Aliidongia dinghuensis: one gene and its partner. Each later gene encodes a partner of the first gene's protein in a complex. Links are inferred from orthologs where the notes say so. Each region holds a gene or a part of one and is shown in the gene's direction. Other genes may lie near its edges.

What was found. The genes of interacting proteins can lie anywhere in the genome.
Region 2: the proteins of IEY58_RS03330 (region 1) and IEY58_RS23545 are in contact, whole or in part, in a solved structure (PDB 1A0O), measured with the Escherichia coli proteins. The link is inferred for Aliidongia dinghuensis from one-to-one orthologs.

The regions. Positions count from the first base shown.
Region 1 is NZ_BMJQ01000001.1:676,101-679,074, forward strand. What follows is about bases 22-2,925. They hold IEY58_RS03330 (response regulator), read left to right. Parts: upstream 22-1,239; coding sequence 1,240-1,611; downstream 1,612-2,925. Other genes in these bases: IEY58_RS03320 (ABC transporter permease), read right to left, coding at 22-76; IEY58_RS03325 (transporter substrate-binding domain-containing protein), read right to left, coding at 150-944; IEY58_RS03335 (protein phosphatase CheZ), read left to right, coding at 1,635-2,588; IEY58_RS03340 (dimethyl sulfoxide reductase anchor subunit family protein), read right to left, coding at 2,615-2,925. Also shown: more of IEY58_RS03320, read right to left, coding at 1-21; more of IEY58_RS03340, read right to left, coding at 2,926-2,974. UniProt on the Escherichia coli protein: Involved in the transmission of sensory signals from the chemoreceptors to the flagellar motors.
Region 2 is NZ_BMJQ01000013.1:158,203-161,484, reverse strand. The notes cover bases 56-3,267. They hold IEY58_RS23545 (hybrid sensor histidine kinase/response regulator), read left to right. Parts: upstream 56-373; coding sequence 374-3,067; downstream 3,068-3,267. Other genes in these bases: IEY58_RS23540 (chemotaxis protein CheW), read left to right, coding at 3,064-3,267; IEY58_RS23550 (histidine phosphotransferase family protein), read left to right, coding at 56-207. Also shown: more of IEY58_RS23550, read left to right, coding at 1-55; more of IEY58_RS23540, read left to right, coding at 3,268-3,282. UniProt on the Escherichia coli protein: Involved in the transmission of sensory signals from the chemoreceptors to the flagellar motors. CheA is autophosphorylated; it can transfer its phosphate group to either CheB or CheY.

The DNA.
Region 1 (2,974 bases):
GGACCGTGGTGAGGGCCCCCTGCGCGAGCAGGGGGCCCCAGCCATGGGGACCGAAGAGGAGGCTGAACCAACTCATGCGCCACCTCCGTGCCGTCGCGGCGCGCGCTCAGATGGCCTGCTCTCAGAAGGGCAGCCGCCCGGCATCGCCGTCACTTGCCGCGGATGTCGATCTTGAAATAGCTGGCTTCGATTTTCTTGTAGGTACCGTCGGCATCCAGCGCCGCGATCGCCTTGTTGAACATGTCCCTGAGATCGGTGTCGTCGGGCCGGAACGCGGCCCCCACGCCCGGGCCGAAGATGTCGGGCTCGCGCTTGATCTCCTTGATGATCCGGCAGCAGCCGTTGCCGCTCTTCTCGATGAAGGATTGGGCAACCAGGATGTCGGTCACGACATAGTCTAGCCGGCCGTTGGCGAGATCGAGGTTCGGCTCGTCGGCGCCCGGATAGCCCTTGATTTCAGAATCCTTGTAGTACTTCTGCAGGTAGTTGGCGAAGGTGGTCGAGGATTGCGAGCCGAGCAGCTTGCCCTTGAGTGTCGCCGGGGATACGTCGTCGCTCTTGTTGGCAGCAGGGCCCATCCAGACCGGCGGCGTCGCATAGTAGACGTCGCTGAAGATGACCTTCTGCATGCGCGCCGGCGTCTCGTTCATGCTCGAGATGACGACGTCGAACTTGCTGGCGAGCAGCGACGGGATGATGCCGTCCCAGTCCTGGTTCTGGAACGTGCAGGTGATCTTCATATGGGCGCAGAGCGCCTTGGCATAGTCGACCTCGAAGCCGACGATCTCGCCTTTCTCGTTGACGGATTCGAACGGCGCATAGGTCGCGTCCATGCCGACCCGTACCGTCTTCCATTCCTTCGCCTCGGCGGTGCCGGCGAATGATACCGCGAGACCGGTCGCCGCAAGCCCGATCGCCGACAAGATGAGCGCGCGCTTTTTCATTGTTACTCCCCCTTCGTTTGCCCCTGTTGATGGATGGCTTTAAAGCAAGCCTTATGCCATCCGGTGTCTCCCCATCGCGGGCCTGAGGCTCATGCCGATGGGTGCCAATTGATTTTGCACACCGTTCGATCGGGGGAAATCAGGAATCGCATCGAAAGATGCTTCAGCCCAATTTCGACCCGAGGCGGAGCGGGGTGTGCTTTCACCCGCAAAGCTAACTCCTTCTTAACCGCGTCGTCCTTAAGGTGTGCCCGCCTTTCGCCGCGTGCGGTTTTTCAGGAAAGAGGATGTTCGGATGGATACGAGTGTGCCGGTGCTGGTTGTCGACGACTACAGCACCATGCGCCGCATCATCAAAAACCTGCTCAACCAGATCGGGTTTACCAACATCGAAGAGGCCGACAACGGGGCCTCGGCCTATGACAAGATGCGCGGCCACAAGTTCGGCCTCGTGATCTCGGACTGGAACATGGAGCCCATGTCGGGGCTCGAGCTCTTGAAGCTCGTGCGCGCCGACAATGCGCTCAAAGGCGTGCCGTTCATCATGGTGACCGCCGAGTCCAAGACCGAGAACGTCATCGCGGCCAAGGCTGCGGGCGTCAGCAACTATATCGTCAAGCCCTTCAATGCCGAGACGTTGAAGACCAAGATCGCGTCGGTGCTGTGATCGCAGTCCCGGGAGTGGGGAACATGTCAGGTCTCAAGGTCCCCAAGGACCTGGCCGGCGAACAGTACATCGCCATCGAGGACGCGCTCCTGTCCTCCGAGGCCGGGCGCGCGTTCCTGCGCATGCGGGACAAGCGTGCCGCCGTGCTGGCGATGGACGAGTACCACGCCGGCCTCCGGTCGATCCGGCAATGGATCGAGCAGTCGCAGGTGCGTTCCGCCGAGGATGTGCATCTCGAGGTGCTGCGGCGCGAGCTGATCGAGATGGCAGCCTCGATCCGCAAGGCCAAGACCGAGATCTGGGCGATGAAGCCGGCGGACGATGGCGGGCCGGCCAGCGCCCGGCGCATCAATCTTGCGACCGAGGAACTGGACGCGATCGTCCATGCGACCGAGCGCGCCACCTCCGACATCCTGAACGGCGCTGAGCGCATCATGGAGGTGGCCCAGCGGGTCAAGAAGTCGGACGAGCTCGCCGCGGAGGCTGAGCAGCTCGACGTCGAGGCGACGAACATCCTGATGGCCTGCGGCTTCCAGGACATCACCGGCCAGCGCATTTCCAAGGTTGTCTCGACGCTCCGCTACCTCGAGGAGCGGGTCGACGCGATGATCCGGATCTGGGGCATCGAAGACCTCAAGGGCGGCGAGGTCCAGACCAATGTCCGCGACACGCGCCCGGATGCCCACCTGATGCATGGGCCCTCGCTCTCCGGCGGCGTCGACCAGAGCGAGGTCGACAACCTGCTGGCCGGCGGCTTCGATGCGCCGGCGGCGCCGTCCGTCGAGGACGAGTGGGCGGCCGCCGCAGCCGAGCCGGAGCCTGCACCGGCGGCTTCGGTCGTGCCGCTGAAGCCGGTCGAGAAGCCCGCCGAAAAGGCGGAAAAGAAGGCGGAGAAGAAGTCCAAGGAACCGGTCGTCGAAGTGGCCGACGCTGGTGCCGCCCTCGATCAATCCTCGATCGACAGCCTGTTCCCATAACGCAAACCGGTCGACGCCGCTGCTGCTCAGGCAGCGTCGTCGGCCCGGTAATATAGCATCGCCAGGTGCTTCGCCTCGGCGAAGAACAGCCAGCGCTCGACCAGCACGCCGACGGTCGCGACCGGCGCGGCCAGCAGGGCTGCGGCCGGCCTCAGCACGGGCAGGATCCAGCCCAGGCCCATCAGCAGCAGCGGTGCCGCCACGGCGAGCCCGCCAGCAATCCGGCGCAGCTTCGCCGCATGCTTGCGCGCGATGCGGAAGCCCATCTCCTTCATGACGTAATTTTCCGCCGTGTGCGGCGGATCGAGCGGGCGCACGTGGCCGAACGCACCGAGGCCAGTCGCACTCTCCATGGTCGCGGGCGCCGGCGCGCGGTCGGTATGGTG
Region 2 (3,282 bases), on another replicon or contig:
ATCGAGCTGGTGGCGGCGGGCGAGAGCGCGCGCCTGCCGGCCCATCTGCCCGATGCGCTCGTCGGCACGCCCGCCGCAGACGCGATCGACACGCGCAGTGTCCAGGCGGCCTTCACCGCGTCGCTCGCGCGCCGGGCGGGGCTACTACCGTCGATCGAAACGCCGGCGTCCGGCGAGATCGTCTTTGCACTCGCTTCCGGCAACTGAAACGGGCATTCTTGATTCGTTTCTCGGGCGAACCGGTCGGGGCGGCGAGCGCGGTCCGTAACGGGATTTTAAGGAATAAATCCGAAGGTCGGGCAGGTTTCGGAACCTTGCCCAACCATGGGGTTCCGGCCGACCGTTCAGTACTTTTCACGGCGGAAATCAGGCCATGGACGATCTACTCAGCGAATTCCTGACCGAGACCGCCGAAGGGCTGGCGACGCTTGACCTGGAGTTGGTGCGTCTCGAACAGAATCCGAACGATCCGGCGCTGCTCGGCAACATTTTCCGGATCGTGCATACGATCAAGGGCACCTGCGGCTTCCTCTCGCTGCCGCGGCTCGAGACCGTGGCGCATGCGGCCGAGAACGTGCTCGGCAAGATCCGCGACGGCCAGCTCGAGGTGACGCCGGTCGCGATCAGCCTGATCCTGAGCTCGCTCGACCGGATCAAGATGCTGCTGGCGACGCTCGAGGCGACCGAGGCGGAGCCGGACGGCGACGATGCGGACCTGATCGCCCAGCTGAACGCCTTCGCCGAAGGGCAATTGACCGAGGCTGCGGCCCCCGCGGCACCGGCTGCCCCGCCGGCTCCCGTCGCGGCGGCCGTTCCGGAGCCGGAACCCGAGCCGGAGGTCGAGCCAGCGCCGGTCGCTCCCGCACCAGTCGCAGTGGTCCAGGCCGCGCCGCCGGTGCCGGTCGCGAGCACTGCCGTCGCCAAGCCGAAGCCGACCGCCGTCGCGGAACATGAGGCGCCGCCGCCTGCCGCCGCCCGCGCGCCGGCCGACACCGACGTCAAGGACTCGGCGGTCGCGGCCTCCAACATCCGTGTCAATGTCGATCTGCTCGAGAACCTGATGACGATGGTGAGCGAGCTCGTGCTCACCCGCAATCAGCTGATGCAGATCCTGCGCGGCCAGAAGGATTCCGAATTCGGCGTGGCGCTGCAGCGCTTGAGCCACGTCACGACCGAGCTGCAGGAAGGCGTCATGAAGACGCGCATGCAGCCGATCGGCAATGCCTGGGCCAAGCTGCCGCGCCTCATCCGCGACCTCGGCATCGAACTTCGCAAGAAGATCGACCTGCAGATGAAGGGTGCGGAGACCGAGCTCGACCGCCAGGTGCTCGAGCTCATCAAGGATCCGCTGACCCACATGGTGCGCAACTCGGCGGACCATGGCATCGAAGGCCCGGCCGACCGGCTCGCCGTCGGCAAGCCCGAGACGGGCACGGTCACGCTCAACGCGTACCATGAGGGCGGCCACATCATCATCGAGATCGCCGACGACGGGCGCGGTCTCGCCACCGACAAGATCAAGGCCAAGGCGATCCAGAACGGGCTCGCGACCGAGGCCGAGCTGGCGCAGATGTCCGACCAGCAGATCTACCAGTTCATCTTCAAGGCCGGCTTCTCGACCGCCGCCGCCGTGACGAGCGTCTCGGGCCGTGGCGTCGGCATGGACGTGGTCCGCACCAACATCGAGAAGATCGGCGGCACGATTGAGCTGAAGAGCCAACCGGGCCGCGGCTCGACTTTCGTCATCAAGATTCCGCTCACGCTCGCGATCGTCTCGGCGCTCATCGTCGAATGCGCGGGCGAGCGCTTCGCCATCCCGCAGATCAGCGTGGTCGAGCTGGTGCGCGCCGCGCCCGGCACCGAGACGCAGATCGAGCGCCTGAACGGTGCGCCGGTCTTACGGCTCCGCAACCGGCTTCTGCCACTGGTCGGCCTCGACCAGCTCTTGAAGCTCCGGCAGACCCACGACACGTCGGCCGAATGCTTCATCGTCGTGGCACAGGTCGGCACTTACTCGTTCGGCATCATCGTCGACCGGGTGTTCGATACCGAGGAAATCGTCGTGAAGCCGGTGGCGCCGCTGCTGCGCGACATCACGATGTTCTCGGGCAACACGATCCTGGGCGATGGCGCCGTCATCATGATCCTCGACCCGAACGGCATTGCCGCCGCCACCGGCGAGATCACGGTCGGCAGCGACAACCGGGCGACGACGGAGCAGGCGGTGGCGCGCGGACGGCAGATCGACAAGACGTCGCTGCTTCTGTTCAAGGCCGGCGACACGAGCCCCAAGGCGGTGCCTCTGGCGCTCGTCGCCCGGCTCGAGGAGATCGACCGCAAGGAGATTGAATATTCCAACGGCAAGCCGGTCGTGCAGTACCGCGGCAAGCTCATGCCGCTGGTGCCGATCGATCCGAGCCTCCGGGTCAGCCATGAAGGCCGCCAGCCGATCCTGGTCTTCTCGGACAAGGAACGCTCGATGGGCCTCCTGGTCGACGAGATCGTCGACATCGTCGAGGATGTGCTGCATGTCGAGCTCGGCTCGGAGAAGCCGGGTCTGATCGGCAGCGCGGTCCTGGCCGGCAAGGCGACCGATCTCATCGACACGGGCTACTACCTGATGCAGGCCTACGACGACTGGTTCGGCTCGCGCACCGAGGGCGCGCTCGACCAGATCGCCCGGGCAACGCGCGTGCTCCTGGTCGACGACTCGCCGTTCTTCCGCAACCTGCTGACGCCGCTGCTCACGATCGCGGGCTACGACGTGAGCGCCGTCGACTCGGCCGACCAGGCGCTCGACCTGCACGAGGCGGGCGAGGATTTCGACGTCATCATCAGCGACATCGAGATGCCCGGCATGAACGGGTTCGAGTTCGCGACCCAGGTGCGCAGCGACAGCCGCTGGCGCCATGTGCCGATGGTGGCGCTGTCGTCGCACGCGACGCCGGAGGATCTCGACCGCGGCCGTGAGGTCGGCTTCAACGACTATATCGCGAAGTTCGATCGAGACGCGCTGCTCGCCTCGCTTTCGACCACTCTCAACCTGCAGCGCGAGGTCGCCGCATGAGCATCGTTCCCGCCGGTACGCAATCGCGTCAGATCCAGGCCATCGGCGACGCGCAGTCCCACGACTACGTCTCGATCTTCATCGCCGGCCAGATGTTCGGGATCCCCGTCCTGCAGGTGCAGGACGTGCTGGGCCCTCAGCGCATCACCCGCATCCCGCTGGCGCCGCCCGAGGTCGCGGGCTCGCTCAACCTGCGCGGCCGCATCGTGACCGCG